4 regions of the Shewanella psychrophila genome follow, and region 1 is predicted to be linked to each of the others. Evidence: predicted binding sites of a transcription regulator. Region 1 holds the regulator's gene; each other region holds the start of a gene.
What was found. The regulator LexA, encoded in region 1, represses DNA repair genes until DNA is damaged. The targets are predictions, from matches to a motif close to TACTGTATNNNNATACAGTA.
Positions count from the first base shown of each region.

Region 2: recN (DNA repair protein RecN) is a predicted target of LexA. The motif match lies at 2,359-2,378, and genes of this name have one in related genera.
Region 3: dinG (ATP-dependent DNA helicase DinG) is a predicted target of LexA. The motif match lies at 2,983-3,002, and genes of this name have one in related genera.
Region 4: dinB (DNA polymerase IV) is a predicted target of LexA. The motif match lies at 1,971-1,990, and genes of this name have one in related genera.

Region 1 covers NZ_CP014782.1:287,875-292,633, forward strand. The annotation lists partial or broken gene coxB (cytochrome c oxidase subunit II) at 1-967, opposite strand, end outside; gene sps_RS01305 (cell division inhibitor SulA) at 1,402-1,914, opposite strand; gene lexA (transcriptional repressor LexA) at 1,947-2,564, opposite strand; gene plsB (glycerol-3-phosphate 1-O-acyltransferase PlsB) at 2,739-4,759, shown strand, end outside.
Region 2 covers NZ_CP014782.1:4,675,283-4,680,041, forward strand. The annotation lists gene barA (two-component sensor histidine kinase BarA) at 1-330, shown strand, start outside; gene sps_RS20280 (YjaG family protein) at 305-910, shown strand; gene sps_RS29305 (DUF3319 domain-containing protein) at 925-1,173, shown strand; gene sps_RS20290 (AEC family transporter) at 1,257-2,255, shown strand; gene recN (DNA repair protein RecN) at 2,397-4,058, shown strand; gene sps_RS20300 (TorF family putative porin) at 4,177-4,759, shown strand, end outside.
Region 3 covers NZ_CP014782.1:2,085,111-2,089,869, reverse strand. The annotation lists gene sps_RS09100 (primosomal replication protein) at 1-98, opposite strand, end outside; gene sps_RS09095 (sulfite exporter TauE/SafE family protein) at 104-877, opposite strand; gene dinG (ATP-dependent DNA helicase DinG) at 887-2,959, opposite strand; gene sps_RS09085 (DNA polymerase II) at 3,091-4,759, shown strand, end outside.
Region 4 covers NZ_CP014782.1:4,880,477-4,885,235, forward strand. The annotation lists gene sps_RS21130 (aminoacyl-histidine dipeptidase) at 1-750, shown strand, start outside; gene dinB (DNA polymerase IV) at 814-1,911, opposite strand; gene fghA (S-formylglutathione hydrolase) at 2,117-2,974, opposite strand; gene sps_RS21145 (S-(hydroxymethyl)glutathione dehydrogenase/class III alcohol dehydrogenase) at 3,126-4,256, opposite strand; gene sps_RS21150 (DksA/TraR family C4-type zinc finger protein) at 4,434-4,700, opposite strand.

The DNA.
Region 1 (4,759 bases):
CCATCTCTAAGTGATCTGTTAATGGTCCAGTTGTTATTGGGCTGCCTTTCATTGGAGGGAATACGCCAGGTAGGCCCATGCCGTTGGGCTGATGACATGCAGCACATCGAGACATGTATACCTGTTCACCTTGAGCCATCAGCTCATCCATGGAGAGGGACTTACTCAAGGAGGCCTGTGCTTCAGCGGCTGCGGCGCTGGCTTGATTCTTTTGTTCTGCTACCCAGATGTCGAAGTCGGCTTGGCTTAGAGCCTCGACCACGATCGGCATGAAGCCATGATCTTTACCGCAGAGCTCGGCGCATTGACCTCGATAGGTACCTGGTATATCGATACGGGTCCATGCTTCATTGATGAAACCCGGATTTGCGTCTTTCTTAACCGCGAACGCGGGAACCCACCATGAGTGGATCACATCTTCTGACGTCATCAGGAAGCGTACTTTTTTATTGATAGGAAGGACTAAGGGCTTATCGACTTCGAGGAGATAGTTCTCTCCCTTCTCTTCGGTTCCCTCTATCTGCTCTCTAGGGGTTGAGAGTAGGCTAAAGAACTCTATATCTTGATCGAAATAGCTGTAATGCCATTTCCATTGAGAGCCTGTTATCTTGATGGTGATGTCGGCATCACTAGGATCTTCCATGGCGATTAAGGTCTTAGTCGCCGGAATAGCCATAAGAATGAGTATGATGAAAGGGGCTATGGTCCAGGCTATCTCGACCTTAGTACTTTCGTGGAAATTGGCTGCTACGGCACCCTTAGATTTTCGATGATTGATCATGGAATAGATCATCACACCAAAAACCACAACACCGATGGCGCAACAGATATACAGTATGATCATGTGCAGGTTGTATACCTGGCCACTGATATCTGTAACGCCCTTTGTCATATTAAGGGGCATTTCTGATGCCAAAACGTAGGGCGTAAACAGCAACGCCAGAAAACTATACAACACTCGCTTCACTAGACTTCTCCTCTGTCAAAAATTAAGACAAAGAAGAGTCACACAGTAAGTCTCTGCTCTATGCAAACTCTTCAGTTCCCAAAAAAGCAACGATGACTTCAAAGTGCAGTGGCGGTTTACTTGTTATTTTAGTTTGGCAGTCACTGACTACCTGAGTTAACCACACTCGCACCTACGGCTGAATATATCAGTACCGATTTCAGCGAGGTAAATATCTGGACTTCCACACATGGCAGGGTCTTTACTACGCCGACTACTAAATCGTTTGGATATAACAAATTATCGTTGTTATATCCCTAACTTACTTGGTGTTGAAATATTGATCAAGATCACTTTTGGTGAATTTTTCAAATATTTTAAATAAAAATCAAACACAAAAAAGTCCCTTACGGGACTTAAATAATAGATTTTCTATTCGTCAAATTGACTCGAGACTAGTGTAGAGAACCGAATAAACTGGCTTGGCTGAAGTGAGTATCTGTTTGGCTATGGGGCTTAGCATGTAAGTGGCTATTCGCATCTTCGATGACAATGCCTAGGGCTCGTGCGCTTTTTTCTACCAATTTCAGTCGGCGATTGTCCCGTGAATCTAAGGCCTGAGTCCAGCAGATGACGGCACTGGATGTGCCACTGGTGAGCGCTTTCTCCATGGCCCATAAGGTTTCAACTTCGTCCTTAGCATGAACGAGAAGGACGCGGTCCATTCTGACTCCTGCTTCGGCTAACATCTGCTTGTAGCCCATGTTGGGAGGACTGATCAATACAATCCATTGCCCCTGATGACTCAAAGTAGCAAGCTGATTACTCACTTTTCTCAGTTCCACCCGGCCCTGAGTGTGGGTGCTTACTGTGGTGATACTCGCATTACCTTGTTCGATGGACACTTGGTCAAGGGGATTCGACCATAAACCTGGGTGTCTAGGGCTATTTCCAATTAGATTTTTCATTACCAAGCTCCTTCGCCAATGAGCGATTTCATCTATTGCCAATTGCCGTTACGGATAACACCGACTGCGAGTCCTTCAATATTCAGGCTCTGGCTGGTGAGGTCGACAACTATCGGTGAATAGTCTTCATTTTCAGCATGGAGATAGACCATGCTACCTTTTTTCTCGAAGCGTTTTACTGTGACATCATCTTCCACTCGAGCCACGACAATTTGGCCATTCTTTGCTTGAGCAACCTTATGGACGGCGAGTAGATCACCTTCGAGAATACCGATATTTTTCATGCTGTCACCGCGTACTCTAAGTAGAAAGTCGGCACTAGGACGAAACATACTTGGGTCGACCTGATAATGTTGTTCTATATGCTCCTGGGCAAGGATAGGTTCACCAGCGGCAACTTGGCCTATCAAGGGTAAGCCTAATTCTTCCGGCTCCGCAGCTTGTGTGAGTCGAATACCGCGAGATGTACCAGGAATAATCTCGATACAGCCTTTTTTGGCGAGGGCCTTCAGATGTTCTTCGGCCGCATTGGCACTCTTGAAACCTAGGCGTTTAGCTATTTCGGCTCGAGTCGGAGGCATGCCGGTATCGGAAATATTGCGCTTAATCAGTTCTAGGATCTCGGCTTGTCTTGGTGTCAAAGGTCTCATGATGAATCCTGTCTTTCTATACAGTTACTGTCAGTATATACAGTATTGCAACCAGTGCAAGGATTAACCAAGTTTATTAAGTACGTAAAAGAACCTTTTGACTAGATTAGGGCTAACTCTCTTTTATCTGGTATTCTATGCCGTTATTAAGAAGACTCACATTGTATAAGAAAAATGTCGAAACAAGACTCTCTTTGGTATAAATCATTACGTTGGATTCAGAAAAAACTGGTGCTCACTGTTGTTGTGCCCCATGACCCCTTTGCCGATCTCAACTTAGACCCAGATAAGCCTGTGGTTTATGTGATGAAGACTGAATCTCTCAGTGATATCGCTTCCCTAAGTGAAATAACCAGTCAGTATGGACTTCCGAGCCCTTATGATGAGCTGGTTGTCGATGGTGAGCGCACGCCCAGAGTGGTGTGTTTGGAAGGTGCTAAGCCTCTTTTTGGGCAAAGAGAGAGCAATGAGTTTTTCTTAAATAGCTTTATGGATCTGTTGAAGGTTCATAGGCAGAAGCCTGAGCTGGATATACAGTTAGTGCCGGTTAGCCTCTACTGGGGGCGCACTCCAGGCAAAGAAGACGATACCATGAAGGCGGCAGTGTTTGAGCGCCAAAATCCGACCTGGCTCCGAAAATGTCTGATGATCCTCTTCTTGGGACGACATAATTTCGTGCAGTTTTCTAATGCTGTCTCAATTCGTTATATGGCCGATGAACACGGCACCGATAAGCGAATAGCTCACAAGCTGGCTCGTGTGGCTAGAGTCCACTTCAGTCGTCAACGTAAAGTGATGACCGGACCTGTTTTGCCTAAGCGTCAGGTACTATTTCAAGACCTGTTAAATTCTGAGTCGCTAAAGAAGGCGATTCTAGAAGAAGCGGCGAGCAAGAAAATCTCCGAAGTCGAGGCCAGAGCCAGGGCGATGGAGTACCTGGATGAAGTGGCGGCTGATTACTCCGAGAGCCTAGTGCGTATCGCAGAGCGTTTCTTGACCTGGCTGTGGAACAAGCTCTACAAGGGTATCAAGATTAAAGGTGCAGAGCAGATAAGGCAGCTACATCATGATGGCCATGAGATCATCTATGTGCCTTGTCACCGTAGTCATATGGACTACCTGCTACTGTCCTATATTCTCTATTACGAAGGTATGGTTCCACCGCACATAGCTGCGGGTATCAACCTCAACTTCTGGCCTGCGGGGCCTATGTTCCGTCGTGGCGGAGCCTTCTTCATTCGCCGTAGCTTCAGGGGGAACAAGCTTTATACGGCGGTTTTCCGTGAATATTTAGATCAATTATTCACTAAAGGTTACTCGGTAGAATACTTTACCGAAGGTGGACGTTCACGTACCGGTCGTCTGCTGGCACCTAAGACTGGCATGATTGCCATGACTCTCAATAGTGTGCTGGGTGGCATGGAAAGACCTGTGACTTTAGTGCCCGTTTACTTAGGTTATGATCATGTGATGGAGGTCGCCACCTACCATAAAGAACTTAGCGGCAAGAAGAAAAAGAAAGAGTCTGTTTGGCAGCTGTTTGGCGCGCTGCGTAAGCTAGGTAACTTTGGCCAAGGTTATGTGAATTTTGGTCAACCTATCACCTTAGATTGCTATCTGGACGAGAAGGTGCCCGATTGGAAGCAGGAGATAGCTAAAGACCCTGAGCAGAAACCTAAGTGGCTGACGCCTGTGGTGAACGCCTTAGCTAATCGAGTGATGACAAGCATTAATGATGCGGCGGCGGTGAGTTCAGTGACGCTGACAAGCTTGGTTTTACTCGCTTCCGAGCAACATGCACTGGAGCGTTCACAACTTGAGAAGCAGCTAGATCTCTATCTAAAATTACTCAAGGATCTGCCTTATACTGAGTTCACATCTGTACCTGAAGGTGACGGTAAATTACTGGTACAGCAAGGTCTAGAACTTAAGAAGATTCAGCTAGATAGCGATCCGCTAGGGGATATCATCTCCATAGAAGATAGCATTGCAGTAGCGATGACCTATTACCGTAACAATATCATCCACCTTTTGATTGTTCCCTCCCTAGTTGCAAACTGCTTGACTCAGCATGAGCACGTTTCCAGAGATGAGATTATCGATACGGTAAAAGACTTCTACCCCTTATTGAAAGCAGAATTGTTTATGGGTATCGAGGACATAGAAACTCATGTTATCCAAATTTTGGATTTATT
Region 2 (4,759 bases), 2.0 Mb from region 1:
TTAGCTCTGGATATGCTGAAAATGTTGGTAGATTCATTACCTGAGACCACAGACCAGCTACAAGACTCCTTAGATAACCTCGATGAGAAACAGATGCTCAGCACAGTGCATAAGCTACATGGCGCGAGTTGCTACTGCGGCGTACCGACGACACAGAAACTTTGCCATGAGATAGAGTCTAGATTAAAACTAGGAATAGGTATCACCGAGGTGGAACCTGAAATACTTGAGTTACTTGATGAACTAACTAAGGTAGAATCGGCTGCAAATCAAGTGTTATCACAGTTATCAACGGATGTATTAGATGACAAACAAGCTCGGCTTCTTTAAACGCGTAAAAGCGTTAGACTTACAACAGAAAAAAGTATTCGCCATCGCATTGTGCCAACGTATGCTGCCTAATTATCAACTTTTTTCAGAGGTGTGTGAGTTTGGTGATCCACAAGTGCTCGATACTGCACTTAGCCTACTATGGCAATCTATCTATGATAAAAAGTTAAAGCTAAACATAGATATCTACCTGGAAAGGTTAGAGCTAAACACGCCAGAACCAGCCGACTTCGATGTCTATGGTGTCTATCCAGCCATGGATGCAAGCACTGCAATCATAGCCTTATTGAGTGCCATTCAGAGTAAAGTCGAAGAAGATATTGTCAATATCAGTAAGCTCTCTTCGAGCACTGTAGCCAATTACATAGAAGCGATTTCCGATGTCGAGCTTGACGAAGACGCATTCGACGACTACATCTTTAATCATGAGGTCATGGTTGAAGAGAAAGAGCTGCAAAGCACACTACTTCAACTGATTGAAGACAATCCTAAATTAAATGCAGACTTTGTGAAGTCACTGCGAAAAGAGATCATTCAATCCGGCGTATCTAACATAGGTATCGGACTGCCTGAGAGCTAAAGTTATAGCTATCAATGAGAAAATTGATTTACGAAGGCTATATCCTGACTAATTCAGAGGGCCTAACAGACACTTGGAAACTCATCATAGGTGAGCAGACTAGAGTGGGCTCTCTGTTTGAATTAAGAAGACAAATCAACTTTTTCCAGGAGCTCGGCGTTCTTCCGCCAATAAAAGGCCCCCTTCCAACCCAAGAGCCAAAAACAAAGCTCTCTAATAAACGCCTCCACAAAGCAAAACCGAAACTTCCCCTAAGACCTTAGCTTAATAGCATCCCAACGAAAAACTGTGTTACTTTGATAAAAAAAATATAATAAAAACACGACTCAAATTAGGGATGGTATTGATGTCACCTATCTTAACCCCATTGTTTGCCGTACTTGGGATCATGTTGCTGGGCTCGCTTATCCAGAGAAGCAGAATCCTGTCACCCGATACAGACCAGGTATTAAACCAATATGTTTACTACATAGCTTTCCCGGCTATCATGCTGATTGCCTTGGCTGAAACCCCTATCGAAGGTATTTTGCAATGGGGATTTATTGCCGGTTATAGCTTAGCTATGGTATTGACCTACATATTGGTGATGCTGGTGTCCTGCGTAACCAATAAAGGCCGCACTGATATAGCCGCACTCAGGGCGCTAAACACCACATTCGGTAACTGTGCTTTTATCGGCATGCCCTTACTCACCATGCTGTTTCCCGACAATGGCAACGCATTAACCGCAGCCGCCATTACGACACTTTTATCCGTCATCATTTTTGCCTTGGTCTTAGTTACCGTCGAGTTGTACCAAGGGCAGAAGCAAGTATCCCCTCTTGTCGTTATTTTTCAGTCTCTGATACAGAATCCAATTGTCATTGGCAGCACTATAGGCATGGTTATTTCGGCTCTTAATATTCACGTCAACGAATCAATATCAATCATGCTACGCCAGATAGGCATGACCTCTAGCCCTTGTGCACTTTTTGCAATCGGCATGGTACTCGCCAAGGCTACTGGCGGCCAGGAACTCCCTCTATCCTCAGCTATACCCCATGACACTCGTCAATTAACGGTTAGAGAAAAGACTTTCCATCATTTCGCCGAATTGACCTGGATTAATGTGTGCAAATTATTCATACAACCCGCGCTGGCTTATATACTCTTAATAGCCTTTGGCGTCGAGGGAGATTTGCTGATCATGGGGGTGCTGCTAGCTTCCTTACCCACGGCTGCCAGTGTGTTCTTGTTAGCACAAAGATATCGGATAAAGTCAGCAATCAGCGCTCAAACGATCATGTTAGGTACAGTGCTGAGTATCCTGACCTTGCCAAGCATAGATTATTTACTTCGTAGCTAGCATGCTCAGCAACTAGTGACTAAGTTCGATGAAGTTTCGTATTGAGTCAGAATAATATTGAACACTATTCACTCAAAGCTTTACTGTATATAAAATCAGTATATACTGTTTAAAAACACAGTACATTAAAGGGATGTCATTATGCTTTGCCAACTCAGCATCAATAATTTCGCCATAGTTCGCTTCCTTGAGCTGGACTTCAGGCCCGGAATGACCAGCATTACCGGTGAAACCGGGGCGGGTAAATCGATTGCAATTGACGCCTTAGGCCTGTGTTTAGGTAACAGAGCCGATGCCAGTACGGTAAGGCCTGGCGCGGATAAAGCTGAAGTGAGTGCCAGATTCTCCTTGAGTGATATCCCTGTTGCCAAACGTTGGCTCGAAGATAACGATCTTGACCATGATAATGACTGCATACTCAGGCGCACAGTTAATAGTGATGGACGCTCCAGGGCATACATCAATGGTAATCCTGTCCCCTTATCACAAGCCAAAAATCTAGGCCAACTGCTTATTGGTATCCACGGTCAACATGCGCACCATGCCATGCTAAAGAGTGAACATCAGCTTACCTTATTAGACAGTTACGCCAATCATAAAATGCTACTCGACTCTGTCACTGCTGGTTATCAACGCTGTAAATTGATAGAGAAAGAACTTAAAGCCTTAACGCTATCACAACATGAACGTATCTCTCGAAAACAGCTACTCCAATATCAAGTCGAAGAACTCGATGAATTCAACCTATCTCCAGGAGAATTTGAAGAGATAGAGGCAGAGCATAAGAAACTTGCCAATGGCACTGCTCTGGTCGAAGCCTGTAAAAATGAGCTGTTCATCTTACAGGAGAATGATCAGGGCAACGTCGAGTCCATGATCAATGCAGGCATCACTCAAGCCCAAGAACTGGAGTCATATGACCCTCTACTAACGAGTGTGGTCAGTATGCTAAACGAAGCCCTCATTCAAGTTCAGGAAAGCAGTAGCGAACTTGAGGCTTACCTAGCAGGGTTAGAGCTTGATCCTGAACATTTCGCACATTTAGAGCAGAGATTATCCAAGACCATGCAGCTGGCTCGTAAGCACCACGTCAGCCCGAGCGGACTAGCCGCTCACCACCTCATGCTAAAAGCTGAGCTTATCTCCCTCGACTCTGACGAAGAAGCTTTGGACGATCTCAGGCTACAGGTAGCCGCCAGTCGAGAAAGCTATCTGGTACATGCCAAGAAACTCAACCAGAGCCGCTGTCGTTATGCCAAAGAGCTAGACAAGCAGGTCACTCAATCTATCCATGAATTGAGTATGCCTAAAGGGAAATTTTCAATCTCAATCGCATTCAATGAAGAACTCAGCTCCCCTAATGGCTGCGACACCATAGAGTTTCTCGTCACTACTAATCCTGGCCAGCCTCTTCAGCCACTATCTAAAGTAGCATCGGGTGGCGAGCTGTCCAGAATAGGCCTGGGGATCCAAGTCATTACAGCCAAAAAAGTATCGACCCCGACGCTCATTTTTGATGAGGTCGATGTGGGGATTTCAGGACCAACGGCAGCAGTTGTTGGACGAATGCTGAGAAAGTTAGGTGATTCTACTCAAGTCTTGTGTGTGACCCACCTGCCTCAAGTTGCCGGTAACGGACACCAACACATGTTTGTCGACAAGAAGAGCAAAGCAGGAAAGACTGAAACATCCATGACACCATTGGACAAGAATCAGCGCATCGAAGAGCTCGCCCGTTTACTGGGTGGCGACGAAATAACCAACAACACATTAGCAAACGCGAAGGAACTATTACGAGTGTAGATTCTTTATACCACCTCACTAAATATTGGATATAGCGCTTCCCTTGGTCTATATTTTCCTTAAAGTCATTAGTCAAATGACTTTAAGGAATGAGCTAATCGGTAATAAGGCAAGGGATATGAATTATTTACTGGACACATGGAAAAGTGCAACCCAAGACTCTCTCATCATCGTCACTAAGGCGCTTCATTTACTCCCTTATCTACTCCTTCTTTTCACTCTTCCTAGCCTGGCTGATGGCAGCTATTATGGCCATGCGAGCGTCACCACAGATCATAGAGCCTATGGAGTCTCTTTGACTCAGACAGACCCTGCCGTTCAGGTACTCGCCGGATACGATGTCGGTAATGGATTTTATCTGGGTACTTTCGTATCGACATTCAATTTCATCGATGATGCTAGCCCCTATGAAGCAGGTGAAAATCTGGAAACCGATGTGTATGTCGGCTATCGTCACCTGTTCAACGAAGAAGTGTACTTATCTGTCACCCTGTATCAATACCTTATTCAGGGCTCAAACTCAGCAGACATCAGCCTGGACTTTACCGAACTCATGTTTGACCTGTACACCCCCTACGGACAATTCTCTTTTAGCCATACCTTAAATGATATCTTAGGAGACTTAAGTGTCGATAAAGCTTATCGAGTGGAATACAACAAGTCGCAATCACTGTGGGAGTCAGGCCTTAGTCTTGATATGC
Region 3 (4,759 bases), 1.8 Mb from region 1:
TGCTCCCTATTGGGTAAATTAGCATCGTGTTGAAGCACGTCCCGCTCTAGTTGCTTCAGTTGGACTGATAATTGCCTTAGGAGTTCATTTGTCTTCATCGTTATTACACCCACGCATCCCAAGCTAACTTGGCTGCGATCAACAATACCAGAGTGATAAATGCGGGTCTGATAAACTGGACGCCAAATTTTATCGCCGTTCTTGCACCGATAAAGGAACCTAGCATCATACATAGACCCATTGAAAGACCGATTATGATATTCACTTGCCCAAGTGTGAGAAAGATCACTAAAGAGGTCAGATTACTGGTGAAAGTCATTGCCCTGGCTAAACCACAGCTGTGAAGAAGAGGTAGCTTATGGTAAGTCGTACTGGTTATGGTCCAGAATGCACCTGTACCAGGACCTGCGAAGCCATCATAGAATCCAAGCGGAAAGCCTTGGAGCCATTGTTTCATTTTAGATGCTGGTTTATTAAGTGGCGTGAATGTACTACAGCCCATGGCATTGGGTTTGAGTAGCGTGTAAATAGCAATAATCATGATCATCAGCGGAAGCAGTTTTTCCAACCAATGGCTTTCGATAAGAGAGACAATAAAGGTGCCGGTTATCGCACCGAAAAAAGTGGCTATAAAGGTGTAGTACCACAAGTGGGGCGTAAATAGGTTTTGTTTATAATAGGTATACGCAGCCGTAGAAGAGCCAAAACATGCGGCTAATTTATTGGTGCCCAATGCCGTATGAGGGTTAATACCCAATGCGAGTAGGGCTGGTATAGAGAGTAAACCTCCACCTCCCGCGATGGCATCGATGAAACCTGCGAGTAAGCCGATCCCGGCTAGAATTACCCAAGTATTGGGTTCAAACAGTAAATCCAAAAATAAATCCTACTCAATTACGCGTCTAAAGGGGGGAAGTGCATCAAGCAGTGATTTTCCATACCGTTTAGTGACTAAACGCCTATCCAAAATCGTGATGCGTCCATAGTCCTGCTCTTTGCGTAGTAATCTACCACAACTCTGTATCAATTTGCGCGAAGCATCGGGGATCGTTAGCTGCATAAAAGGATTTCCACCTTTTATTTTGATATATTCCGCATGAGCCTGCTCAACGGGAGAGGTCGGCACCGCGAAAGGCAGTTTTGTGATGATCAGGTTCGTTAGATAATCGCCCGGTAGATCAAGTCCTTCTGAGAAACTACCCGTGCCGAATATGATACTCGGTTCATCGTTATCGCATCGTTTCTTATGAGCCGATAAAATCTCTTGTCTGGAAATAGTGCCTTGGATCAGTAAGCCTGTTTTAACCTTATTCTCGACCATATCGACGACCTTCTCCATCTGCCAATAAGATGCGAATAAGACTAAAGTGGCCATTTCACCCTCTATCAGTGCCAAAATTTGTTGGGCGAGTTCTTCGGTGAACTTTTCGTCTGTGGGCTCATAGTTCATCTGAGGCAGAAACAGGGTCGCATTTTGTTCAAAGTCGAAGGGAGAATCCATGGCTAAAAAACGGCTACCGTCGTTGAGTGATAGACCAACTTGATGGGTGAAATGATTAAAATTATTTAAGGCTCGCAATGTCGCACTGCAAAGTACCACCCCAGCAGCCTTGTCCCAAAGTAGCTTTTCTAACATGAAGCCGACTTCGATGGGAGATGCGCTGAACAGATAATCAGTCTGTTTACCGGTTAATAGCTCAATCCAACGAGCCATAGGCGCACCTTTGGGGTGATCTTCCTTCGCCATCATCTTCCACAGTTTCTGTAAATTTTCCAGCTTCTGTAACATGAAGCCTGTTTCTGTGAGCAGCTGCTCGGCCTGATGCTTAGGAATATCGCCATCTTTTATCGCTTCGCTGAGCAAGACTAACATCTTATTGAATTGCTTGAGGGCGGTAGTTGATACTGTGGCTAAGTTCTCTGCCTGGATGAGTAACGCCTGGGGTAACTTGCCATGCTCGAAGCGTAAACGGTTTTCGGGATTGTCGAACCTGTGGGTTTGGGTGTCACAAAAGTGGGCTATCTGGGTGAGTAGGCCAGTAAGGTCGGTAATATGGTCCTGCATTGCCTGCGCTGGGCCTATGATATGATTACTCTTTATTTGATTTTGTAACTTGCTGCAGGTCTTATCGATTTTTTCCAGCCAATCCACAGCACCCTTGAGTGTGGTTTGTGCGCTGGAGAAATCTCTGGCAACCATAGGAAGGTGATGAGCCTCATCTATGATGTAATAGAGTTCTTCGGGATCCGGCAGAATGACTCCGCCGCCCAATTCCAGATCGGCAAACAAGAGGCTATGGTTAGCAATCAACACATCCCAGTTATCGATATCTTCACGTGCTTTATGGAAGGGACAATTTCTGTGGCTGGCGAGTTGTCTATGGCAGCTGTGTTTATCACAAGCAATCTGTTGCCATAGGTGGTCGGGGAGCTGTTCAACTAAAGTGTCACGCTCGCCATTCCATTTTCCTTCGTGGTACTGCTTTAATAAAGTTTGCAGTAGCTTGATCTGGCTATTGTCGGGTTTGGTCTGCCACATCGCCATCTGAGTGCCGTTATCGGCCCCGATTAACATCTCTAATTTAGATAGACAAACATAGCGTTGACGACCTTTTACTAAACCAAAGCTAAAGTCCAGCTCAGATTGCTGTAAAAAGAAGGGCAGATCTTTGTGCAACAGTTGCTCTTGTAGTGCCACAGTCGCAGTGGCGATACAGACCTTTTTCTTGCTGGCCAATGCTAATGGAATAGAGCCTAATATATAGGCTAATGATTTACCTATACCAGTGCCTGCTTCAACCACTATTATACGCCTGTGTTTATCGTACTCACCGGCTAAGGTCTTAGAAATCTCGGCGACGATATAATTTTGCTCCCGTCTCGAACGAAAGTCAGGTAGTGCTGAAGCGATACCTTTGTATATAGAACGGATCTGTGTTTTTACGTCGGCCGATAGCATAGGTATATAAGCAAGAGAAATAGAGCTGTACATAATAACAGTGATTGCATAGCCTTAACTACTCTAATTTTATATTATTGAGCTAAATGTGATCCCATTTTCATCGAGTCCCTGTTTTGGATAGACAAATTATGCCAGTAAAGCCCTCATCAGAGTTGAGCGGAACCTCATCGGTTAAGGGGCGGATACTTTCTCGCCATACGGTGCAGCATTCAGGCATGGTTTGGTTGCATTATTATATTAAAACTTCCGATGGCCCCATATTAGTTAGAGTTCCTCAAGCTGAATATGTGTGTTTTTGTGCAACTAAAGATCTGCTACGACTACAAGCATTACCGGAATTAGCAAAAGTAAGACAAGTGGAGCTGTCACTGACAAATTTCAATGGTGATCCTGTTACGGCTATTTATACGAGCTCATCACAGGTATTTAGGCATGTGATCAGAGGTGCGGTCGATCTCGCCATTCCTCTGTTTGAAACCGATGTTCGGCCCGAACATAGATACTTGATAGAAAGGTACATAGCGCTCGATGTAGAGTTTATTGGTCAATTAGAACCTCAAACACAGGGCGAATTGGCCAGATTTACTGCCACTCGGGCCAGAAAAAGCGCTGTCGATATCCAGCTGAAAGCCATCTCCCTAGATTTTGAATGCAGTATGTCGGGCGAGCTCTACTCGGTCGGACTCTACGGCAAGGCGATGGATGTCGAGTATAAAAAAGTGATTATGGTGGGCTCACCTAAGCAGATCAGTAGTGATGAGTCGACCATAGCCGATGACCAGACTGATTATATTCAATGGGTAGCAGATGAGAGAGGGCTCATTCTTAGGTTAATCGATTGGTTTGACGAATATGATCCCGATATCATCATAGGCTGGGCGGTGGTAACGTTCGATCTGGCCCTGATCTATAGACGAGCAAAGTTACTTGGGATCGAGTTGACATTGGGCAGGGGCGGGACGGTTCTGAGCTGGAAGGTTCCAGATAAATATCGTCCTGAGACTCTCTCTTTGCCAGGGCGGGTCGTGTTAGACGGAATAGATTGGCTAAAGGCGGCATTTTATCGATTCGATAGTTTCTCACTGGAGTCTGTTTCGCGTGCCTTGCTCGAGGAGGGGAAGGCCTTGCCCAGTGGTGAGAAAGGTGTTCAGAATAGAGGTGAGGAGATCACTGAACTCTTTCATCACGATAAAGCTGCGCTCGCCCACTATAATTTAACTGACAGCCGTTTGGTGTGGGATGTTTTCAAAAAAACTCAATTGTTTGAATTTGCCTTAGAACGTTCAAGGCTGACCGGGTTAGAACTTGGTAGAGTCGGTGCATCAGTCGCCGCATTCAATAACTTATACTTGCCTCATCTGCATAGAGCTGGCTTCGTCGCACCCGCTATGGCAATGAGTCAAGGACTAGAAAGTCCGGGCGGATATGTGATGAATTCTATCCCCGGCCTTTATAAACATATCTTAGTGCTCGACTTTAAGAGCCTTTATCCTTCTATCATCAGAACCTTTCTCATTGACCCTAAAGGTCTTATTAAGGGACTCAGTGAACCTGAAGCCGATAATGTTGATGGTTTCTTGGGGGCGAAATTTAGCCGAGACTCGCCCATATTACCCGAATTGATTAAAACACTCTCGGAGCATAGGGAAGAAGCGAAGGCGGAGAAGAATGCGCCGCTGTCACAGGCCATTAAGATAATCATGAATTCTCTCTATGGCGTATTAGGCTCCCGTGGCTGTGTATTCCATGATGCTAGGCTTGCCAGTTCTATCACCCTTAGGGGTCATCAGATAATGA
Region 4 (4,759 bases), 1.8 Mb from region 1:
CATGCCGATGACTTGGCGCTGGAATTAACTGACTTTACCGGTGGTTCTCTGCGTAACGCCATCCCCCGCGAAGCCAGTGCAAGCTTTATGTTACCTACTGAAAACATTGCTGAACTTGAGACTCAGGCAACAAAATTTCAAGCCCTGATAAGGGAAGAGCTAGCCATTGCCGATCCCGATATGTTACTCGAACTAACCCAAGTATCGGCCGCCAAGCAAGTCATGAGCGAAGATACTCAGAACATGCTTATTGACCTACTCAATGCCTGTCCAAATGGCGTGATCCGTATGAGTGATGAGGTTGAAGGCGTTACTGAGACTTCATTAAACGTCGGCGTCATCAGCACCGAAACAGAGAGCGTTGAAATTCTCTGCTTAATTCGTTCTCTGATCGATTCAGGTCGAGATGAAATTGAAAGTGTATTAACGTCGCTGACAAACTTAGCCGGTGTCGGGATAGAGTTTAGCGGTGCTTACTCAGGATGGAAGCCCGACAACAGCTCACCCGTGATGGCCTTAGTGCGTGAAACCTATGACAGTATCTACAACAAAGAGCCTGTGATCATGGTTATTCATGCGGGTCTTGAATGCGGACTGTTTAAGAAGCCTTACCCTGAGATGGACATGGTATCGATTGGCCCGACTATCCGCTATCCACATAGCCCCGATGAGAAGGTACTCATTGAGACCGTAGGCCAGTACTACAAGCTGCTGTTAGCCGTTCTGGAACGTATTCCAGAGAAAGGATAAACAAGGTTTCTAGAACCTAAGATCTCGTTCCTAGGTTCTAGTTATTTCTTTAAATCCTACTTCTTAAAATCCTAAGTCCATCTGTGACTCTCTCACTTCATTCTCAGCCTCTTTGGTATTTACCGACGACTGACTCGCTAAGCCGACCGATACACCTAATAAGCGAATGCCTCTCCCTTGCTGACGCTCCAGCGCTTGTGTGAGCAGATCATAAAATAGTTTCACCGACATCTCATCGGCTCTATGCTCTATGGTAGTCTGTTTAAAATCACTGAATTTAAGCTTAACCACCTGCTTATTGATGATGCGATCTTTTGCGCTACGCGTCACCCGTACAGCCAACTCCTGAATCAGCTGAGGCATCACACCATGACATTGGTCTAAGGTATAGATATCCTTTGCTAACGTCGTCTCCACCCCCACAGATTTACGCTCTCTATGTGGAGAGATACTGCGCTCATCTATACCTTGAGCCCGCTCAATCAAGACTGCGCCAAATTTTCCGAATCGCTCAATCAAGGCACTTTGCGGATAGTCTTGAAGATCGCCGCAGGTTTTGAGGCCAATATCTTCAAGTTTCTTGCCTGTCACCTTCCCAACACCAGGGATTTTAGTCAAAGGTAAGGTTTTCACGAAGGGTGAGATCATATCCGGGGTTATCACATATTGTCCGTTAGGCTTATTCAGATCTGAAGCGACCTTAGCAAGAAATTTCACCGGCGCGATGCCAGCCGAAGCCGTGAGGCCAGTGATCTCAAAGATCTCCAGCCTGATGGCTTCTGCAATCAAGGTAGCCGAGCCCTGACATAAAGTGCAGTCGGTGACATCCAGATAAGCTTCATCAAGAGAGAGGGGCTCAATTAAGTCGGTATAGCGAGCAAAAACTTCGCGGATCTGCACCGAAACCTCTTTGTACACCGACATGCGACCAGGTACGAGTACGAGATCGGGACACAGTTTTAATGCATAGCCCGAGGCCATGGCCGAACGAACGCCGAAGGCCCGTGCCTCATAGTTACAAGTGCTTATCACCCCACGGCGATCACTGCGACCACCAACAGCTATGGGCTTGCCCCTCAATTCGGGAAAGTCGCGCATCTCGACTGCGGCAAAATAGCAGTCCATATCGATATGAATAATTTTCTGAAAATTAGTTTTCAAAGCAATTTCACAGCACTCTTCTAAACACTTCTCTGAACAAGAAGCCTCTCACACCACTATACTGTATATAAATACAGTAACCAATAAAAATGAGACTAAAGGGGAATATTTGAACGAGGAATGAACAATTGATGGGCTAGGGACAAACAAAAATGCCATTGAGTCGTTAACCCAATGGCATTATCGAAGCAAAAATCGCTTAGCTTCAGCTGACACTAAGATGCGAGCCATGGAATCTCAGATGCTGCTCTATGAAGCTGGCAATGAAAAAGTAACTATGGTCGTAACCTTCATGACTTTCCAGGGCTAAAGGATAACCACTGTTTTTGGCCGCGGCTTCTAATACCTCAGGTTTCAACTGCTCAGCTAAGAAGTCATCCGCTTCTCCTTGACTGACCAGAGCTGGAACAAATGATTTACCATTTTCCGCAGAGGCATTACGCATTAAGGTACTTGCATCATAGTCAGACCAAGTCGTCATGTCCCGGCCTAAGTAAGCCGTAAAGGCTTTCTTACCCCATGGGCAATTTATCGGATTACTGATAGGGCTAAAAGCCGAAACTGACTGATAGGCATCACTGTTTCTTAAGGCAATAACTAAGGCGCCATGCCCACCCATTGAGTGGCCAGCAATGGAACGCTTGTCAGTCACTGGAAACATGGACTCAACTAGAGCCGGCAACTCATCGACGATGTAATCATACATCTGGTAATGCTTGTTCCAAGGGGCTTGAGTAGCGTTGACATAGAAGCCTGCACCTTGGCCTAAGTCATAGCCCTCATCGTCGGCAACATCGCTGCCACGGGGACTGGTATCCGGCGCAACAATGGCGATACCAAGCTCAGAAGCAATACGATGAGCGCCCGCTTTATGCATGAAGTTTTCATCGCTACAGGTCAAGCCTGATAACCAATAAAGAACTGGCACTTTCTGACCATTCGAAGCTTGAGGTGGCAGATAAATAGCGAAGCGCATCGCACAATTTAAGGTCTTAGACTGGTGGCTATATTGCTTGTTCCAGCCTCCAAAGGTTTTATTACTACTGAGATTTTCTACTGTCATTATTCCGCTATCCTCACTACTACCTAGACATCACTCAAGCACCAATAAAGTGCTAACTAAACAGAACTGACGACATGAACCATCAGTTCTGCATACTTCTATTAAGAGCCATCACATGAATATGGCGACGCTCTATCTGCTATCAGCTTACTTATTTGTCGAAATGAATCACGGTACGAATGCTCTTACCTTCATGCATAAGATCGAATGCCTCATTAACTTGCTCAAGACCCATGGTATGAGTGATAAAGTCACTTAACTTAAACTCACCAGCCATGTAGCGCTCAACATAGTCAGGCAGCTCAGAGCGACCTTTAACACCACCAAATGCAGAGCCTTTCCACACTCGGCCAGTTACCAGCTGGAATGGACGCGTTGAGATCTCTTGTCCGGCACCGGCGACACCGATAACCACAGATTCACCCCAACCTTTATGACAACACTCAAGTGCCGAGCGCATCACATTGACGTTACCGATACATTCGAAAGAATAATCGACGCCACCATCTGTGAGTTCTACGATGACATCCTGAATAGGCTTGTCATAATTTTTTGGGTTGATGAAATCGGTTGCACCCAGTTTACGGGCCAGATCAAACTTACTCTCGTTAATATCGATAACGATAATACGAGCGGCTTTTGCCATAGCCGCACCTATGACTGCAGATAAACCAATACCGCCCATACCGAAGATAGCAACTGTAGCCCCCTCTTCCACTTTAGCTGTATTCATTACCGCGCCCATACCGGTTGTGACACCGCAACCTAATAAGCACACTTCTTCTAACCGCGCTTCAGGGTTGACCTTAGCTAATGAGATTTCAGGCAATACCGTGTACTCGGAAAACGTTGAGCAGCCCATGTAATGAAAGATATCTTTACCATCTTTAGAGAAACGAGTGGTACCGTCTGGCATCAAGCCTTTACCTTGTGTCTCACGAATTTTTTGACACAGGTTAGTCTTACCGGATTTACAGAACTTACACTCACCACACTCAGGGGTGTAAAGCGGAATAACATGATCGCCAACCCGAACGCTAGTCACGCCTTCACCGATAGACTCGACAATTCCGCCACCTTCGTGACCAAGAATACATGGGAATATACCTTCAGGATCATCACCAGAAAGTGTGAAAGCGTCGGTATGACATACGCCGGTAGCGATAATCTTGATGCGCACTTCACCTTTTTGCGGTGGCATTACATCGACGATTTCCATAGACAGAGGTTGACCAACGGCCCAAGCTACGGCGGCTTTTGATTTGATTGTTTGTGCTGTCATTTTAGCTCCAAAATATAATGGTTGAATCATGGGAGCGCTCCCAGAAAAAGATACTAGACCCAATTTCTGAAATCGTGCCGCTTTAAATATGGGATAAGTATATCCCTCAAAATTAAAATGATAATCCTATTTATAAGTAAATTACCTTTACCATATGGTAATAATAGACTTGTGGAATCACCTTAGCTGACTGTCTTTACTACCACGCCGGTTATAACCAGCCTGTTTACGTTGTAGATTATCTTGTTCTGTCTGGCAACTGACGCATAAACGGACCCCAGATAGTGCATCTCGACGTGCCATGGGGATTTCGATGCCACACTCTTCACAATGAGTCAGACCCGAGCCAGCATTTAATTTGTCTCTGGCCTGTGCAACCGCATCATTCACACTACTGTCTATTTGCTCTTGTACCGCGCCATCTCTTGACCAACCTCCAGCCATGGGCTCCTCCTATTTATTTCTAAGAATCTGTCAAAACTTCTTTCTGTTTAAACGCGATT